Regions from separate parts of the Priestia sp. TRN 1309 genome, predicted to be linked through region 2. Evidence: a T-box and tRNA genes for the amino acid it is inferred to sense, from the RefSeq annotation. Region 2 holds a T-box; the other holds one or more tRNA genes.
What was found. A T-box is a leader RNA that pairs with one kind of tRNA and senses whether it is charged. The one in region 2 lies ahead of trpS (tryptophan--tRNA ligase), so its partner is inferred to be a tRNA-Trp.
Positions count from the first base shown of each region.

Region 1 (3,421 bases), on a different contig from region 2:
CAAGCGATACGCCAAGCGGCATTAAAATCCCCCACGTTCCCCAAGCAGATCCGATAAAGTAAGAAATAGCGGCTCCAAAGATAAACATGAACGGAGTGACAAACATTTGAGGAATCCACTTAGAATGTGCCGTCACGAAATTTGAAAAACCTAAGTCTTCTGTCACAGCGGATAATCCCCATACTACCGATAACAACAAAATAACGGACATCAAGTCATTGCCTCCTGTGATAAAACCATTAAGCAAATTCTGTAATGTAAAGCGCTGAAACAAGAAAAAAATGAGCGTAATTAACGTAGTCATAATTAAAGCTACTACCATCGCTTCTAACACGTCTGCTTTAATAAATGCTTCAAAAAAGGTGTGACTCTTACGATGTCCACTCCACCATGTTAAAAGTAAGGTAAGTGAAATCACAACAAGTAAAGGTACTAACAAATTCCAAGGCTTAGAAGGCAAATCCTTCGATACGCAAGGATGACAATCATGCCAATCTTTTTCGTCTTCTTCCTCGAGCTTCATAGGAGCCGTAGACGTTGAATGATGAAAAAAGCTGAAATAAATCCCTACTAAAATAATCACAATCGAAAAGAAATTATAAGGAATGCTTTGAATAAACAAAGAATAAGCGTCTTGTTTTATGCCTTGATGATCAATTGCCATTTGAATGATTGAGACCATATATCCTACAAATGCCGTTGCCACGGGAATTAAGACGATAACAGGAGTAGCAGTTGTTTCAATAACAAACCCTAGCTCTGCTGTCGTCATTTTCACTTTTTTCAGCAGCGCTCTCATAATGGGCGCGATCGTCACAAAACGAAAGGTGGGAGCACTGAATGTTCCAATGGTTGAAACATAGGTTAAAATAAGAGCTTTTTTTCTTGTATCAATTCTTTCTGCAGCTGTTTCCACAAAACCTTTAACTCCTCCAGCCATCTTAATCATTCCGATAAGCCCTGAAAACGCGTATAAAAAGACAACGATTTCTATATTACTTTTATTTCTAAGAGCTTGTACAACGTAGTGAAGTAACTTTTCAACACCTCCGACAATCGAATGATCAATCAAATAAGCGCCTACTAATAAGCCTAAAAACAACCCTGGCAGCACTTGTTTGGTGAAAATAGCTATTGGAATAACAATTAAAAACGGTATAATTGAAAACCAACTAGATTCCATAGGACTCTCCCCTATCTTAAAAACCATATTAGACGTCTTCACGTATCGTTCATTAGCTTTTAATGTAACCCCAATAATATGTGTATATTCACGAAAACAATACGTATAAGCAGCACTGATTGAATAAACTATTTCTAATTAAAAACAGCATAGTAAAAATCTTTATTTCTACAACAAAAAAAGCAGTTTGCACATGCAAACTGCTTTTGAAAAGAAGCGGAAGACGAGGTTCGAACTCGCGACCCCCACCTTGGCAAGGTGGTGTTCTACCACTGAACTACTTCCGCGCAATATATAAAAGTAAAGATGCGGGTGAAGGGACTTGAACCCCCACGTCATAAGACACTAGATCCTAAGTCTAGCGCGTCTGCCAATTCCGCCACACCCGCGGGTGAATTGAAAAATAACTCCAAAATGGCAGGGGCAGTAGGAATCGAACCCACACTGACGGTTTTGGAGACCGTAGTTCTACCTTTAAACTATGCCCCTAGAAATGATTTCTTCAAAAGAACCTCGTTTATTGACGACGCTATATTATAATAAAACATATATGGAATTTCGTCAATAGGTCTTTTTATGAATCATGACTAGTACTGGCGACTTCAAAAAAAACTGTGAGGCATATCACAGCTTTTCACACTTTCCACCGCCAGTTGCAGCACCTTTTATCCTCTACCATTTATTTTTATAAGCTTTCTGCAAAAGCACTTTTTTAGGAAAAGTGCAGAACTATACAAAATGTCTCCAAAATCGCGTGAAGACTGAAAGAATATGGAGGAGTGCAGATTTTACAGGAGGCACGTTTTTTTGAGAATCCGTATTAAAATCCACAGGTTCCCCCTCATTTCCCACAAGCGTACTGTGAGAAATTTTAGTTTCAATAGCCCCTGTTAGCTCGGCTGCAAATTCTTCACTATCTATCATAACCATAGATTCAGTATTTAAAAATACAGAACGTGAATCTAAGTTAAAAGAACCAACTGCGCTCAAACGCTGGTCGTAAACAACGGATTTCCCGTGAATGGAATAAGGCTGTTGATATTCATAAAGCTTTGAAGCCGCTTTTATAACGCGATTTTTCACTCCTAAGTATGCAGAAAAAGCCATAGCATTCGGAGTGGACGTAATAGAATTCGTTAAAATAATTCTTTGCACTTTAGATTTTACTGACTTATCTATATACTGTTCCATCTCTTTTGTTGGTACAATATAAGGACTTTGAACGACAATGGATTTTTCAGCTTGCTCGGAAAGCTTAATAAACGTTTTCCATATAAAAGGGCTTTTATTCATTCTTTGAATAGGATTTGTAATAAAAGAAATCTTTCTTGTAGGCATCGTCGATTCTCTCCATACAATATAAGGATGGACAAAGGGTTCGTTTGCTTTTTTGGCCTCTTCGTATTGATCTATTAACAATTTCTTTCCTGAAAGGCCACGAAATTGTTTAGTTTTCTTGAGCTTTGGAAAAGCTTTGCGCGTATACGGGTGGTTCCATAATTTCTCTACATACTTCTCCATTGAGAGAATGACACTATTACTTTCTTGCTTTGTATTATAAATCAGCACATCACGGTCATAGACAAAATTTTTATCCGGTTGACTGGCCAAGTATTTATCTCCAATATTTCGTCCTCCACTAATACCTAATTGGCCATCGACTACTATTATTTTATCGTGAAGACGGTTATGCCATGTCCAAGGTTTAAGAATAGTAAAGGGCTCATAGTACTTTAATTCAATATTATTGTGGAAAGCTAGAGCATAAAGAACATTTTTTCTCTTGCCTTTTAACCCATGAGAGATCCCGTCTAACAGCACTCGAATACGTATACCTCGGTCCGCAGCTTCGAATAAAGCACCCATAAGTAAATCCGACGAACGACCTTTGCCGATGGAAAAGTACGCAATATCGATTGTATGCCTCGCTTCTTGAATCATCTGCATCCGAACAAGCCCTGAAAAATAACCGTTTTCCAAAAGCATAACACGGTCTGTGGATTCTTTCTTTCCGTAAAAATTCTCAGTATTCATTACTTTTAAGTCTTTTCCCTTGTGCAAAGGGACATAAAACAGTGCCACTGCAGTTACGAATACATATATGAAGTACAATACGACAATCATTATTAGTATATTTATTAGCATGTTTCCTGTCACAATCCCTTTCCATTCTTATCGTTCTGTTTTTATTAGGATTCTTACTTTTTTAACTTCTATACCTTTTAAAATAAGAATGGA
Region 1 covers NZ_JBOZGM010000002.1:837,442-840,862, forward strand. The annotation lists gene ACRPLQ_RS11570 (Na+/H+ antiporter NhaC family protein) at 1-1,183, opposite strand, end outside; tRNA gene ACRPLQ_RS11575 (tRNA-Gly) at 1,399-1,470, opposite strand; tRNA gene ACRPLQ_RS11580 (tRNA-Leu) at 1,491-1,572, opposite strand; tRNA gene ACRPLQ_RS11585 (tRNA-Trp) at 1,599-1,672, opposite strand; gene ACRPLQ_RS11590 (phospholipase D-like domain-containing protein) at 1,913-3,307, opposite strand.
Region 1: it has a tRNA-Trp gene. The T-box ahead of trpS (tryptophan--tRNA ligase) is inferred to sense a tRNA for this amino acid. The anticodon was not compared.

Region 2 (3,421 bases):
CACGTAAAGAACGTCAGCTAAAACAGCTGTTATTTATGGCACTTGATCAGCTACATACAACAAAAAATACAGCTCAAATCCGCTACTGGTACACAGAGTGGAATCCAACGAAATACGAAGACATTCAAGAGATGCCGTTTCAAGACGTATGGAATCAGCTATACGATGAAACGAAGTCAGGGTGGTCACCGAAACATAAATTATTATGCGAGCGCTTAGTAAAAGGACAACCTTTCTTTGAAAAACTTTGGGAAATTGAACAAGAGCCAAAAGTGAATTAAAAAAACGACTGCATAGCAGTCGTTTTTTTTAACGTTTACGGCCAATTCCCATTGCGTTTCGCATTTTGCGAAGCATTTTATTAGCCGTTGCATTTGCTTTATCGGCACCTTGATCTAAAATATCATCTAACTCGCTAGAATCAACTAATTCATAATATCTTTCTTGAATTGGAGCAAGTGCTTCAGCTACTACTTTAGCTGTGTCAGCTTTAAAGTCACCATAACCTTTGCCTTCGTACATTGCTTCAATGTCTTCGATTGATTTATTTGCTAGGATTGAATAAATGCTTAATAAGTTTGAAATACCTGGCTTATTTTCTTTATCGTAGCGAACAATACCTTCTGAATCCGTTACGGCACTTTTGATTTTCTTTTCAATCGTTTTAGCGTCATCCAAGAGCGTAATAAAAGCTTTTTGGTTTGGATCGGACTTGCTCATTTTTTTCGTAGGATCTTGAAGAGACATGACGCGTGCGCCCACTTTTGGAATACGTACTTCAGGAATAGTGAAGATATCATTGTATTTTTTGTTAAAGCGCTCAGCTAAGTCACGCGTTAATTCTAAATGCTGCTTTTGATCTTCACCAACTGGCACCAAATCGGTGTTGTATAAAAGAATATCAGCTGCCATTAGTGGAGGATAAGTTAATAATCCTGCTGATACTGCTTCTTTTCCAGCGGACTTATCTTTAAACTGAGTCATACGCTCAAGTTCACCGATATACGCTACGCACTGTAACATCCATCCTGCTTCCGTGTGGGCGGGCACTTCTGATTGAATAAATAAAGTTGATTTTGCTGGATCAATTCCTACTGCTACATACAGAGCAGCAAGGCTGCGAATGTTTTTACGAAGTGCTAAACGGTCTTGAGGCGCTGTAATTGCATGCTGATCTACAATACAAAAATGACAGTTATAGTCATGTTGAAGTTCAACAAATTGCTTCATCGCTCCAATGTAGTTGCCTAAAGTGATTGTACCGCTTGGTTGAATACCTGAAAAAATTGTTTTCATCAAATCTTCCTTTCATCTGCACATATATGATGCTAGTTTACGTATACAACATAAAAAGGCCCATCCGCTCCTAGCATAAGCTAGGGGCGAATGGACCGCGTTGCCACCCTAATTAGCACACATTATTGTGAACTATCTTTATTCATGTAACGTTGAGATCAACGTTCAAGCTTTGCACTTGAAAGCTCCAAAGTCCATTCTGCAGGTTTCAATGTTTGTTCTCACCAGCCACAAACTCTCTAAAAATGAAAATTCTGCATACTACTCTTTTTCACAGCTTTAATTATATAGTTATTCATTATTATAACGCGAAAAAGCAGGAATTTAAACATCTTATCGCTAAAAAGGTTTATAAGACAATTTACTGGAATTTTTCTTCGGCAAAAAAAGACAAGAACCTTTTAATTAAAGCATTTCTTGATGAAAATTTGGTGGAGGATTTGGTAAAAATCTTTTATTTAGTATTTCTAATAACTTTGTAATACTATTGTAATACCTATACTACAAAAAAGATTTTAGACGTCAGACAAGTAGGCACAATCCTTATAAGATAAGGTTTTTTCCCTTATGACAAAAAAATACCATTAAATAATAGTATTGCAATAAATTTTTAAAATATTTATAATAGGCGTAACAAACATATTTTTTACAAAGGTATTACAATTTCTTAATTTTTCAGAAAACACAAAATAGACAATGTTTTGTTTCAATTAGCGGATTTTGTAATGAATGAGTCTTCTACATATTAAGCGCATACATTGGATTTACAGCATGTAAACAATTGATGACAGTTTCATAGGGTAGAAGAATAATTTTGCAGCGAGGTCTTTAACGCTCTACTACGCGAAAAAATAACTGATTATTTTGTATTGAAAGATGATTAAGAAATTAGTGCATATCAAAAAAATATGGTTGCCACACAAACAAAATTTAATAGGGGGTAACACGCAATGAAGAAAAGGTTGTCGATTCTTTTCAGTTTGCTGCTTGTCATGAGCTTGTTTTTAGCTGCATGTGGATTTAACAAAGAATCTGGTGGCAGTGAAAATGCTAGCAGTGATGGCGGCGACAAGAAAAAAGAGCAAGAGCTTCGCGTAAATATTAAAACTGAGCCTTTTTCACTAAACCCAGGCTTAGCTAATGATTCAACGTCATCAAACGTATTATTACAAACATTTGAAGGTTTAACTCGTATCGGTAAAGATGGAAAGCCTGAAAATGCAATGGCGAAAGATGTGAAGATCAGCGATGATCAAACTAAATATACGTTTACGATTCGCGACGATGCAAAATGGTCAAACGGTGACCCTGTAACAGCAAAAGATTTCGAATATGCATGGAAATGGGCGTTAGATCCTAAAAACGAATCTCAATATGCATATCAATTATACTATGTTAAAAATGCACAGGCTGCTAATGAAGGAAAAGGTTCATTAGATGACGTTGCGGTTAAAGCAACAGATGATAAAACGCTTGAGGTAACATTAGAAAACCCAACGCCATATTTCTTAGAATTAACAGCTTTCTATACGTACTTCCCAGTGAATACGAAAATTGCTGAATCAAATGAAAAATGGTACACAAATGCAGGCGAAAATTATACGTCAAACGGTCCTTTCAAGCTTAAAGCTTGGAAACATAACGACAAAATCGAGCTAGTTCCTAATGAAAACTATTGGGATAAAGATGCTGTAAAACTTAAAAAAGTTGAAATGTACATGATCAATGATAACAACACTGAACTTTCAATGTTCAAAAACGGTGAATTAGACTGGGCGGGTATGCCTACCGGTCAATTACCAGCTGATGCACTTCCTGAATTAAAGAAAGACGGTTCATTAAACATTCAAGAAATTGCAGGTACTTACTGGTACAAGTTTAATACAGAACAAAAACCTTTAGACAATGTGAACATTCGTAAAGCATTAGCTTATGCAATTGATCGTAAAGGTATTACAGAACAAATTACAAAAGACGGTTCAGTTCCAGCGATGGCGGCTGTACCACCAACAATGTTTGAAGATAACAAAAAAGGCTACTTCAAAGACAATGATGTGAAAAAAGCAAAAGAATATTTAGAAAAAGGCTTGAAAGAAATGGGCCTTAAAGATGCTTCAGAACTACC
Region 2 covers NZ_JBOZGM010000003.1:732,151-735,571, reverse strand. The annotation lists gene ACRPLQ_RS15860 (YjbA family protein) at 1-281, shown strand, start outside; gene trpS (tryptophan--tRNA ligase) at 310-1,299, opposite strand; T-box leader at 1,376-1,580, opposite strand; gene ACRPLQ_RS15850 (peptide ABC transporter substrate-binding protein) at 2,247-3,421, shown strand, end outside.